2 regions of the Streptomyces sp. a15 genome follow, and region 1 is predicted to be linked to the other one. Evidence: riboswitches for the same ligand, from Rfam matches in the RefSeq annotation. Region 1 holds a riboswitch; the other holds the start of a gene.

Region 1 (5,828 bases):
CCGGCCGCGGTGGCCGTTCGGAACGGGGGCTTCGCCGGGGTTCCGGGGCTGGAGCACCTCGTCGTCCTCGGGCATTACGGCGCCGAGCGCTGGGATGCCCGTACGGGAACCGTCAGCGCCCCCGCCCCGCACCCCGGTGTCGCCGCCGCCCTCGCCGAGTTGCCGGGCGTGCTCGGCGGGGCCGGTGTCGGGCAGGGGGCGTGGGTCGAGGAGAAGGGGCGCGCGGTCGCCGTACACACCCGGCGGGCCGCCGATCCGCAGGCCGCGTTCGAGGCCCTGCGCGATCCCCTCACCGAGCTGGCCACCCGTCACGGCCTGATTGTCGAGCCCGGCCGGCTCGTCCTCGAACTCCGTCCGCCGGGGATGGACAAGGGCGTCGCCCTCCTGGAGTACGTCCGTGAGATCGACGCCACGTCCGTCCTCTACGCCGGCGACGACCTCGGCGACCTCCCCGCCTTCGCCGCCGTCGACAAACTCCGCTCCGACGGCACCCCGGGCCTGCTGGTCTGCAGCGGCAGCGACGAGGTCGCCGAGCTGCGAGAGCGGGCGGACGTGGTCGTCGACGGCCCGGAGGGGGTCGTAGGCCTGCTGCGGGCCCTCGCGACGCGGCTCGGTCGGGACTGACTCCTGACTCCCTCCGGGATCAGGCCTTCAGCGCACCCAGCTGCTCCAGGAACCACTGCGCCGGCGGCAGGGCCGTCGCCGCCGCGGTGAGCCGCTTCGTCCGCTCGGCCCGTTCGCCCGCCGGCATGATGAGCGCCGCGTGCAGCGCGCCCGCCGTCCCGACCACGTCGTACGGGTTGACGGCGATCGCGTCCTCGCCCAGCTCCTCGAACGCCCCCGCCTCCCGCGACAGCACCAGCACGCACCCCTCGTCGGAGACCACCGGGACCTCCTTCGCGACGAGGTTCATGCCGTCCCGGATGGGGTTGACGAGGGCCACGTCGGCGAGGCGGTACGCGGCAAGGGAGCGGGCGAAGTCGTCCTTCAGGTGGAGCAGGACCGGGGTCCAGCCCGGCGTGCCGTACGCCGCGTTGATCTCGTCTGCCAGCCGCTGCACCTCCGCCATGTACTCCCGGTACACGGCGAGGTCCTGGCGGGACGGGTAGGCGAACGCCACGTGCACCACCCGCTCGCGCCACTCGGGGTGGTCGTCGAGCAGCTGCCGGAAGGCGAGCAGGCCCCGCACGATGTTCTTGGACAGCTCGGTGCGGTCGACCCGGACGATCGCCTTCCGCGCGGTCCCGTCCGGCGCCTCGCCGATCTCCGCCCGCAGCGACCCGATCCGCTCCTCGACGTCCGCCTCGTGCGCCCGCTTCCGCAGGAAGTCCGCGTCCGCGCCCAGCCCGTGCACGCCGATCTGCGTGTCCCCAAGTCCCCCGACGAACTCCTTGCAGCACGCGGTGAAGGCGTCCGCCCAGCGGTGGGTGAGGAAGCCCAGCCGGTCCGCGCCGAGCATGCCGCGCAGGAGCTGGCCGGCGATGTCGTCCGGCAGCATCCGGAAGTACTCCGGCGGCGCCCACGGCGTGTGGGAGAAGTGGCCGATCCGCAGGTCGGGGCGCAGCTCGCGGAGCATGCCCGGGACCAGGGCGAGGTGGTAGTCCTGCACGACGACCGCCGCGCCCTCGGTCGCGTCCTCGGCCAGCGCCTGGGCGAACGCGCGGTTGTACGTCTCGTACGACGCCCACTGCCGCCGGAACTCCGCGTCGAAGACCGGCTCCAGCGGGGTCTGGTACAGCATGTGGTGGACGAACCACAGCACGGAGTTGGCGATGCCGTTGTACGCGTCGGCGTGCACGTCGGCAGGGATGTCGAGCATGCGGACGCCCGGCTCGCCGACGCCGCGCCGTACCGCCTCGCGGTCGCCGTCGCCGAGCGCCGAGCACACCCACAGCGTGCCCGCGTCGGACCCGATGGCGGACAGTCCCGAGACCAGCCCGCCGCCACCCCGTTTGGCGTGGAGCGAGCCGCCCGTACCGTCTGGGCGCACCTCGTACGAAACCGGGCCGCGGTTGGACGCGACGAGTACCTCAGCACTCCGAGCAGCCTGCGTTGAAGCCATACGCCACAACCTAGCCCGGCCCGGAAACAATCAAACGTTCGGGCGGCTCCGAGGGCCGTATACGGCCCCTGTACGGCCTTCGTACGGCCCTCGGATGCCGGAACACACCCGGTCAGGCGACCTTTCGATGCGCGTACTCCGCGATCTCCACCATCGGCGGCCGCTCCTCCGTGTCCACGGAGTAGGTGCGCGGCTCGAAGCCGTCCTCGCCCCGTTCGAACTGGGTGAGGGAGGGACGGATCAGGTGCCCGCGGGCCAGCCGGAGCTGGGCCGTGCGGTAGATCGCGGCGGACATGCGGCCCAGTGCCTGGCCGTCCTGGTGGCGGTGCTTGCGCACCCCGACGTCGACCTGGGCGAGCGCGTCGAGGCCCACCAGGTGCAGGGCGTCGACCAGCATGCCCAGCTCCACGCCGTAGCCCACCGGGAAGGGGAGCTGTTCGAGGAGCGAGCGGCGGGCCGCGTACTCACCGCCGAGCGGCTGTACGAAACCGGCCAGCTGCGGCCAGTGCATGTTCAGCAGCGGGCGGGCCATCAGTTCGGTGACCCGGCCGCCCTGACCGGCAGCGCCGCCGAGGGGACGGTCGTACATCCCCTTGACCAGCTGGACCCCGGGTTCGGTGAGCAGCGGCCCCACGATCCCGGAGACGAAGTCGGAGGAGAACTCCTTCAGGTCGGCGTCGATGAAGCAGATGATGTCGCCGTTGGTGGCCAGGAGCGAGCGCCAGAGCACCTCGCCCTTGCCGGGGGCGACCGGTATGCGGGGGAGTATGTCGTCGCGGTGGACGACCCGGGCCCCCGCGGCGGCTGCCACCTCGGACGTGCGGTCGGTCGATCCCGAGTCGACGACGACGATCTCGTCGACGAGCGGGACCTGTTGCATGAGGTCGTGACGGATCACGGCGACGATGTCACCGACCGTCTCCTCCTCGTTGAGCGCGGGCAGCACGACACTGACCGACTGTCGCGTGGCGCGTTTCGCTGCCAGGATCTTGTGGAGCGGGCGATCGGTCTTCGACCAGGAGCGAGTGCTCAGCCAACGCTCGACCTCATTCAGCACGGTGCGCGGCTCCTCTGCGTTCTCTCGGCGAGCGTGTGATCCATGCCTCTTGGTGGAACATGTGATCCATCTCGCGGTTCGGACGGCTATCTCAACTGTCCTGGCCTTCGGTTACAGTCTTGAACAACGCTGATGACCATCGCATGTCGGGGTCGGCGTTCCGTTTCAACGATCAACAACTACATACCGCTCATCCAGAGGGGCAGAGGGATACGGCCCGATGAAGCCCCGGCAACCCTCCAGCCGGTCTCGTAGCGATCAGTGACGATCGTTTTAGCGAGGCTCCCCGGCTAGGGAAGGTGCCAAATCCGTCTCACGGCGAGATGCGTCGTGAGGAAGATGAGGAGAAAGGGCCTCGCCTCACATGGCTGCGCAGACTGTTGCAAGCACCACGGACACCACCGCGAACGTCCCCGCGGACTCCCCCGTCGACCTCGGCCCCGCCGCAGCGCTCAGCTGCCGCGAATGCGGCCACCGCGTGCCCCTCGGCCCGGTCTTCGCGTGCGAGGAGTGTTTCGGCCCGCTCGAGATCGCGTACGACTTCTCCGCATACGACACGGAGGAGCTCCGCAAGCAGATCGAGGCGGGACCCGCGAACATCTGGCGCTACGCGCCGCTGCTGCCCGTCCCGGCCGACGTGGCGGACAAGCCCAACATCAACCCCGGCTGGACCAAGCTCGTCAAGGCCGACAACCTCGCCCGCGAGCTGGGTGTCGACGCCGGCAAGCTCTTCGTCAAGGACGACTCCGGCAACCCGACGCACTCCTTCAAGGACCGCGTCGTCGCCCAGGCCATCGAGGCCGCCCGCGCCTTCGACTTCACCACCCTCTCCTGCTCCTCCACGGGCAACCTGGCCGGTGCGGTGGGCGCCGCGGCGGCCCGCGCCGGCTTCCGCTCCTGCGTGTTCATCCCGCACGACCTGGAGCAGGGCAAGGTCGTCATGGCCGCGATCTACGGCGGCGAGCTCGTCGGCATCGAGGGCAACTACGACGACGTGAACCGCTTCTGCTCCGAGCTGATCGGCGACCCGGCCGGCGAGGGCTGGGGCTTCGTCAACGTCAACCTGCGGCCGTACTACGCCGAGGGCTCCAAGACCCTGGCGTACGAGATCTGCGAGCAGCTCGGCTGGCAGCTGCCGGACCAGCTGGTCGTCCCGATCGCCTCCGGCTCGCAGCTCACGAAGATCGACAAGGGCCTGCAGGAGCTGATCAAGCTCGGGCTCGTCGAGGACAAGCCGTACAAGATCTTCGGCGCGCAGGCCGAGGGCTGCTCGCCGGTGTCCGTCGCCTACAAGGCCGGACACGACGTCGTACGGCCGCAGAAGCCGAACACCATCGCCAAGTCGCTGGCCATCGGCAACCCGGCGGACGGGCCGTACGTGCTCGACATCGCGCGGCGTACGGGCGGTGCGGTGGAGGACGTCAACGACGAGCAGGTCGTCGATGCGATCAAGCTCCTTGCGCGGACCGAGGGCATCTTCGCGGAGACCGCCGGTGGTGTGACGGTCGGCGTCGCGAAGAAGCTGATCGAGAACGGGCTGCTGGACCCGGCCAAGACCACGGTCGTGCTGAACACCGGCGACGGGCTGAAGACGTTGGATGCGGTGGCGGGGACGGGGCTTACTGCGACCATTCGTCCGAACCTTGAGTCGTTCCGTGAGGCTGGTCTCGCTTAGTTCCATTCGTCTGCGGGCCGGTGGGGGCTGGTCGCGCAGTTCCCCGCGCCCCTTCAGGGCGCTTACCTGACCGGAGGTCACATCGTGAGCGTTACCGTCCGCATCCCCACCATCCTGCGCACCTACACCGGCGGCAAGGCCGAGGTCGTCGCCGAGGGGGGCACCCTCGCCGAGGTCATCAGTGACCTGGAGAAGAACCACACGGGTATCGCCGCCCGTGTGCTCGACGACCAGGGCAAGCTGCGTCGGTTCGTCAACGTGTACGTGAACGACGACGACGTCCGCTTCGAGCAGGGACTGGAGACCGCGACCCCGGACGGTGCCGGCGTCTCCATCATTCCGGCCGTTGCCGGAGGCTGATCATTACCGTCGGTAACGCCGGTTACTGAGAGTTCAACGAATTGCCCCCTCCGTGAGAGAAGCGGAGGGGGCAATTCAATATGGTTGAGCGCGGTACAGTTGGGGAACGCGATGCCGACCTGCGGGTCGTAAGCCCTTGAATTCAACCTTGCACCCGACAAGAAGTAGCCAAAGTGTGTGCTTCTTTCGCGGCTTTTGTGCTTTTTGTGGGGCCCGACTTGCCCCGAATTCGGGTGAATTCTCACCACATTCCGGACCGTGCGCGTCCAGAATTCTCGTCCGATTGACCTGTTGCAGACGGCAGTTGGACAGATACATTCGGCCGCGGTCGACGCGTTCCGGCGCACGCCCCCAACCATGTGGGGGGTGAGGTCTGACCCGGATCCGCGAAGTGTGGATCTGTGCAAGGGCCAGTAATAGGGGAGTTAGGCATGGCTCAGGGCACCGTCAAGTGGTTCAACGCGGAGAAGGGGTACGGCTTCATCGCGGTCGACGGTGGTGCGGATGTTTTCGTCCACTACAGCGCGATTCAGATGGACGGCTACCGCACCCTGGAGGAAGGTCAGCGGGTTGATTTCGAGATCTCGCAGGGCCAGAAAGGGCCGCAGGCGGACATGGTCCGACTGGCGACCGGCTGAAGCACGCGCCGACTGACAGCGACGTTCTTCTGTTCT
Region 2 (5,828 bases), on a different contig from region 1:
CTGGAGGAGCACGACCACGAGTTCCAGACCGAGATCGCCAAGGCCGCCCTGATGATCGTCCGGATCCAGCCGGACGACATCAAGGACAAGCGCGAACTCGAGTGGTCGCACGAGGGCATCGTGGCGTACTCGAAGATCTGCACCCACGTCGGCTGCCCGATCTCGCTGTACGAGCAGCAGACGCACCACGTGCTGTGCCCCTGTCACCAGTCCACCTTCGACCTCTCCGACGGCGCCCGGGTGATCTTCGGCCCCGCCGGTCACGCCCTGCCGCAGCTGCGCATCGGTGTGAACGACGAGGGCTACCTCGAGGCGCTCGGCGACTTCGATGAGCCCGTCGGTCCTGCTTTCTGGGAGCGCGGATGAGTACTGAGACCACCACCAAGGACTCGCGCTCGCGCGAGAAGGCACCGGCCGGCGAGCGCGTCGCCGACTGGGCCGACGGCCGGCTGGGGATCTACTCCCTGGCCAAGGCCAACATGCGCAAGATCTTCCCCGACCACTGGTCGTTCATGTTGGGTGAGGTCTGCCTCTACAGCTTCATCATCATCATCCTCACGGGTGTGTATCTGACGCTGTTCTTCCACCCGTCGATGAACGAGGTGGAGTACCACGGCAGCTACGTCCCGCTGCAGGGACAGCTGATGTCCGAGGCGTTCAACTCGACCATGCACATCTCCTTCGATGTGCGCGGTGGCCTGCTGATCCGGCAGATCCACCACTGGGCGGCGCTGATCTTCCTCGCCGGCATGTTCGTGCACATGATGCGCGTGTTCTTCACGGGTGCGTTCCGCAAGCCGCGTGAGGTCAACTGGCTGTTCGGCTTCCTGCTGTTCGTCCTGGGCATGTTCACCGGCTTCACCGGTTACTCGCTCCCGGACGACCTGCTCTCCGGCACCGGTGTCCGCTTCATGGAGGGCGCGGTCCTGTCCGTGCCGATCGTCGGCACGTACCTGTCGTTCTTCCTCTTCGGCGGCGAGTTCCCGGGCGGCGACTTCGTGGCCCGCTTCTACTCGATCCACGTGCTGTTGCTGCCGGGCATCATGCTCGGTCTGGTGGTCGCCCACCTGATCCTGGTCTTCTACCACAAGCACACCCAGTTCGCGGGCCCCGGAAAGACGAACAAGAACGTCGTCGGCATGCCGCTGCTGCCGGTCTACATGGCCAAGGCCGGAGGCTTCTTCTTCCTGGTCTTCGGTGTCATCGCGGCCATCTCGGCGATCGCCTCGATCAACCCGATCTGGTCCATGGGCCCCTACCGCCCGGACCAGGTGTCCACCGGCGCCCAGCCCGACTGGTACATGGGCTTCTCCGAGGGCCTGATCCGTGTCATGCCGGGCTGGGAGATCAACTTCTGGGGCCACACGCTCGTCCTGGGCGTGTTCATCCCGCTGATGATCTTCCCGCTGGTCCTGGTCGCGATCGCGGTCTACCCGTTCATCGAGTCCTGGGTCACCGGCGACAAGCGCGAGCACCACATCCTGGACCGCCCGCGCAACGCGCCGGCCCGTACGGCCTTCGGTGTCGCGTGGATCACCTGGTACATGGTGCTGCTGATCGGTGGTGGAAACGACCTCTGGGCCACCCACTTCCACCTGTCGATCAACGCCATCACCTGGTTCGTACGGATCGCGTTCTTCGTCGCCCCGGTCATCGCGTTCGTCATCACCAAGCGGATCTGCCTCGGCCTCCAGCGCCGGGACAAGGACAAGGTGCTGCACGGCCGCGAGTCGGGCATCATCAAGCGCCTGCCGCACGGTGAGTTCATCGAGGTGCACGAGCCGCTCAGCCAGGAGCAGCTGCACACGCTCACGGCGCACGAGCAGTACGTGTCGGCGCAGATCGGCCCGACGGTCGACGAGAACGGCGTCGAGCGCAAGGTGAAGGGCTCCGAGAAGCTGCGCGCCAAGCTCAGCGAGGCGTACTACGGCGAAGAGGCCCAGATCCCCAAGCCGACCGTCGAGGAGTACAAGGAGATCACGAGCGGCCACGGCCACCACTGATCGCTGCGCTCGCCACGCGCGGTAGAGCTGTAGAAGGGGCCCCGTCCGAAGACCGGACGGGGCCCTTTGCCGTGCCCGTCGCTGGATAGGGTGGACCCTGTTGAGATTCGCGTCCCGTCGGACGGGACTACACCCAGGAGCGGCTTATGAGCGCTGTGACCCCCGCTGGAGGCGACACCGCGGCGGACCGTTCCTGGCCCGAGGTACTGAGCGCACTGCTCGGCGGGCGGGACCTGAGCGCCGGCGACACGGCCTGGGCGATGGACCGCTTCATGAGCGGTGAGGCCTCGGACGCCCAGATCGCGGGCTTCATGGTGGCGCTGCGGGCCAAGGGCGAGACGGTCGAGGAGATCAACGGTCTCGTCGAGGCGATGTACGCGCACGCGCAGCCGCTGGACATCCCGGGTCCCGCCGTCGACATCGTCGGTACGGGCGGCGACCGGGCCAAGACGGTCAACATCTCGACGATGTCCGCCATCGTGATCGCGGGCACCGGGGCGAAGGTCGTCAAGCACGGCAACCGGGCCTCGTCCTCGGCGAGCGGGTCGTCCGACGTGCTGGAGAAGCTCGGCATCAACCTGGACCTGTCGCCCGAGGGGGTCGCGCGGGTGGTGGAGGAGGCCGGGATCACCTTCTGCTTCGCGGCCAAGTTCCACCCGTCGATGCGATTCGTCGGCGCGGTCCGGCGGGACCTCGGCATCCCGACCTCCTTCAACCTCCTCGGTCCGCTGACCAACCCCGCCCGGGTCACCGCCTCGGCGATCGGCTGCTTCGACACCCGGATGGCGGGGCTCATCGCCGGCGTACTGGCCGAGCGCGGCTCCTCCGCGCTGGTGTTCCGCGGCGACGACGGCCTCGACGAGCTGACCACCACGGCCACCTCCCGGGTGTGGGTCGTGCGCGACGGCAAGGTCGCCGAGGAGGCCTTCGACCCGCGGGACGTCGGCCTCGAACTGGTGCCGGTGGAGGCGCTCAGGGGCGCGGACGCGTCGTACAACGCCGAGGTCGCCCGGCGGCTGCTGGACGGCGAGACCGGGCCGGTGCGGGACGCCGTACTGCTGAACTCGGCGGCGGCGCTGGTGGCGTTGGAGCCGACCGGGGCACCGTTGGCCGAGCAGCTCGGGGTCGGCATGGCCAAGGCGGCCGAGTCGATCGACTCGGGCGCGGCCAAGCGGACGCTGGAGCGGTGGGTGGCGGCCAGCAACGCGTAGCACCGCACGTCGTGATGTCCCGCGATCCGGACTCGGGTTGCGGGACCGCGATCACTTCGCGTACGTTTTTGAACCAGGTCATGAGTGACAGTCATGAGGCCCCGGCCGACTGTCCGGCAACCCTCCGTCCGTGGCGGGGTGCCCCGGGTGAAGACCAGGTCGTGGGCAGCAAGGCCCGCGGCAAGCGCGGACCCCTCGCGGCTCTTGAACGAGCGCAGTACCAGGGGTCCTGGTCGTCGAGGGAGCCTTCCGTGAGCAAGCGAATGCGATAGGGCCGCAGAGCCCCGCCTCCGCACACCCCTTTTCACCTTCTCCTGCGCTGAGCCACGTCCGCTCGCGCGGTGATTCCACCTGCCTCTCACGGGAGTTCGCCATGTCTGTCTCCACCGTTGCCGCCGCCCAGTCCCTTTGCAGTGACATTTCGGGCGCGCTGCCCGTTCTGGGCCGGGATGTCACCGTCCCGCTCGTCACCGGCGGCGAGGTCACCTACGCCGCGCTCGACTACGCGGCCAGCGCGCCGGCACTGCAGCGCGTGTGGGACGACGTGGCGGCCTACGCCCCGTACTACGGCAGCGTCCACCGGGGCGCCGGCTACCTCTCCCAGCTGTCCACCGACCTCTTCGAGAACGCCCGCACGACGGTCGCCGAGTTCCTCGACTGCCGAGCCGACGACCAGGTGGTCTTCACCCGGTCCACCACCGACTCGCTCAACCTGCTCGCCGCCGCGCTCCCGGCCGACTGCCAGGTCTTCGTCTTCGAGACCGAGCACCACGCCTCGCTGCTGCCCTGGCAGGACGCCCGCGTCAGCTACCTCGACGCCCCGCGCACCCCGCGCCAGGCGGTGGCGACCCTGGAGCGCGCCCTCGCCGACCGCACTGCATCTATTCAAGAGGGCCACGGCCCGGCCCTGGTCTGCGTGACCGGCGCCTCGAACGTCACCGGTGAGCTGTGGCCCGTACGGGAGCTCGCGGCCGCCGCGCATGCGCACGGCGCCCGGATCGTCCTGGACGCCGCCCAGCTGGCCCCGCACCACCCGGTGTCGGTGCGGGACCTCGACGTCGACTGGGTCGCCTTCTCCGGGCACAAGCTGTACGCCCCCTTCGGCTCCGGCGTCCTGGCCGGCCGTGCCGACTGGCTGCGCGCGGCCGAGCCGTACCTCGCGGGCGGCGGCGCCAGCCGCAAGGTCACGCGGCGCCAGGACGGGGGAGTGGACGTGGAGTGGCACGAGAGCGCCGCCCGGCACGAGGCCGGCTCGCCCAACGTCATCGGGGTCTACTCCATCGCCTCCGCCTGCAAGGCCCTCACCGAGGCCGGCTTCGACACGCTGGTGGCCCGGGAGCAGCACCTGATCGACACGGTCCGCGCGGGTCTCGCCGAGGTCCCCGAGGTCAGGGTCCTCTCCCTCTTCGGTGACGACGCCCCGCGGGTCGGCGTGATCTCCTTCGTCGTCGAGGGCTGGAACAGCTCCCACTTCGCCGCCGCGCTCTCCGCCGAGTACGGCATCGGCGTCCGCGACGGCCTCTTCTGCGCCCACCCGCTGGTGCGCACCCTGCTCGGGAGCGACCCCCGGAGCCAGGGTGAGTGCGGTGCCCCCGAGGCCGCGCCCGGCGAGAAGTCCCTCAACGCGATCCGGGTGAGCTTCGGCGCGGGCACGCCGGACGAGCACGTGGAGCGTTTCGTGAGCGCCGTGAAGGAGCTGGTCCGGGACGGAGCGAAGTGGAACTACCGTACCGAGGACGGGCGTTGCGTGCCGGACACCACCTCGGCGTGACCCGGTAGCCGGGCGCCCAGCAGGATCATCCGCAGGGCGCGTTCGGTGGCGTCGGTGAGCAGTTCCGAAGCCCGCACCAGCGCCTCGGCCAGAGCCATCGGCGCCGGCAGGATCCCGCTGCACGCGTCCACGCCCGGCACGTCGTGCGCACCCTCGCCGAGGGTGCCCGCCAGCGCGAGCACCGGGCGTCCGTGCAGCTTGGCCCGCCGGGCCACCTCGGCGGGGACCTTCCCGCGCGGCGTCTGGCGGTCCAGGGCGCCCTCGGCGGTGACGACCAGGTCGGCGCGGGCCAGCCGGGCGTCCAGGTCGAGGTGGTCGAGCAGTACGTCGAAGCGGGGCAGGAGACGGGCACCGAGGGCGGCGAGACCGGCACCGAGGCCGCCGGACGCACCGGTGCCGGGGCCGCCGTGGAGGTCGGTGCCCGCGACCGCCAGGTCACGGGTGAGGACGTACGCCCAGTTCTCCAGGCCGGCCGACAGCTCCTCCACCTGTGCGGGCGTCGCCCCCTTCTGCGGGCCGAACACGCGGGCCACGCCCCGCTCCCCGCACAGCACGTTGTACGGATTGCAGGCGACGAGCAGCTCGACGCCCTTGAGGCGGGGGTCCAGGCCGGACGGGTCGATGCGGTGCAGCCGGATCAACTCCCGCCCGCCGTGGGGCAGTTCGAAGCCGTCCGAGTCCAACAGCCGGACCCCGAGCGCCTGGAGCGCGCCCGCGCCCCCGTCGGACGTGCCCGAGTCGCCGCAGCCGACCAGGATCCTGCGGACGCCGGTGTCGAGCGCGGCGCGGATCAGCTCGCCGACGCCGTACGTCGTGGTGGCGCCCGGGTCGCGCAGGGCGCGG

Evidence for each region. Region 1 has a riboswitch for S-adenosylmethionine ahead of thrC (threonine synthase). Riboswitches for the same ligand answer to the same signal wherever they lie in the genome.
Region 2: another riboswitch for S-adenosylmethionine. It lies ahead of AC5P09_RS08830 (aminotransferase class V-fold PLP-dependent enzyme); the one in region 1 lies ahead of thrC (threonine synthase).

What each region holds. Positions count from the first base shown of each region.
Region 1 covers NZ_JBWLKM010000012.1:58,476-64,303, forward strand. The annotation lists gene otsB (trehalose-phosphatase) at 1-624, shown strand, start outside; gene AC5P09_RS15465 (alpha,alpha-trehalose-phosphate synthase (UDP-forming)) at 644-2,062, opposite strand; gene AC5P09_RS15470 (glucosyl-3-phosphoglycerate synthase) at 2,175-3,119, opposite strand; SAM riboswitch class I at 3,307-3,465, shown strand; gene thrC (threonine synthase) at 3,484-4,794, shown strand; gene AC5P09_RS15480 (MoaD/ThiS family protein) at 4,879-5,154, shown strand; gene AC5P09_RS15485 (cold-shock protein) at 5,586-5,792, shown strand.
Region 2 covers NZ_JBWLKM010000005.1:254,574-260,401, forward strand. The annotation lists gene qcrA (cytochrome bc1 complex Rieske iron-sulfur subunit) at 1-366, shown strand, start outside; gene qcrB (cytochrome bc1 complex cytochrome b subunit) at 363-2,003, shown strand; gene trpD (anthranilate phosphoribosyltransferase) at 2,150-3,214, shown strand; SAM riboswitch class IV at 3,291-3,407, shown strand; gene AC5P09_RS08830 (aminotransferase class V-fold PLP-dependent enzyme) at 3,588-4,985, shown strand; gene AC5P09_RS08835 (glycerate kinase) at 4,937-5,828, opposite strand, start outside.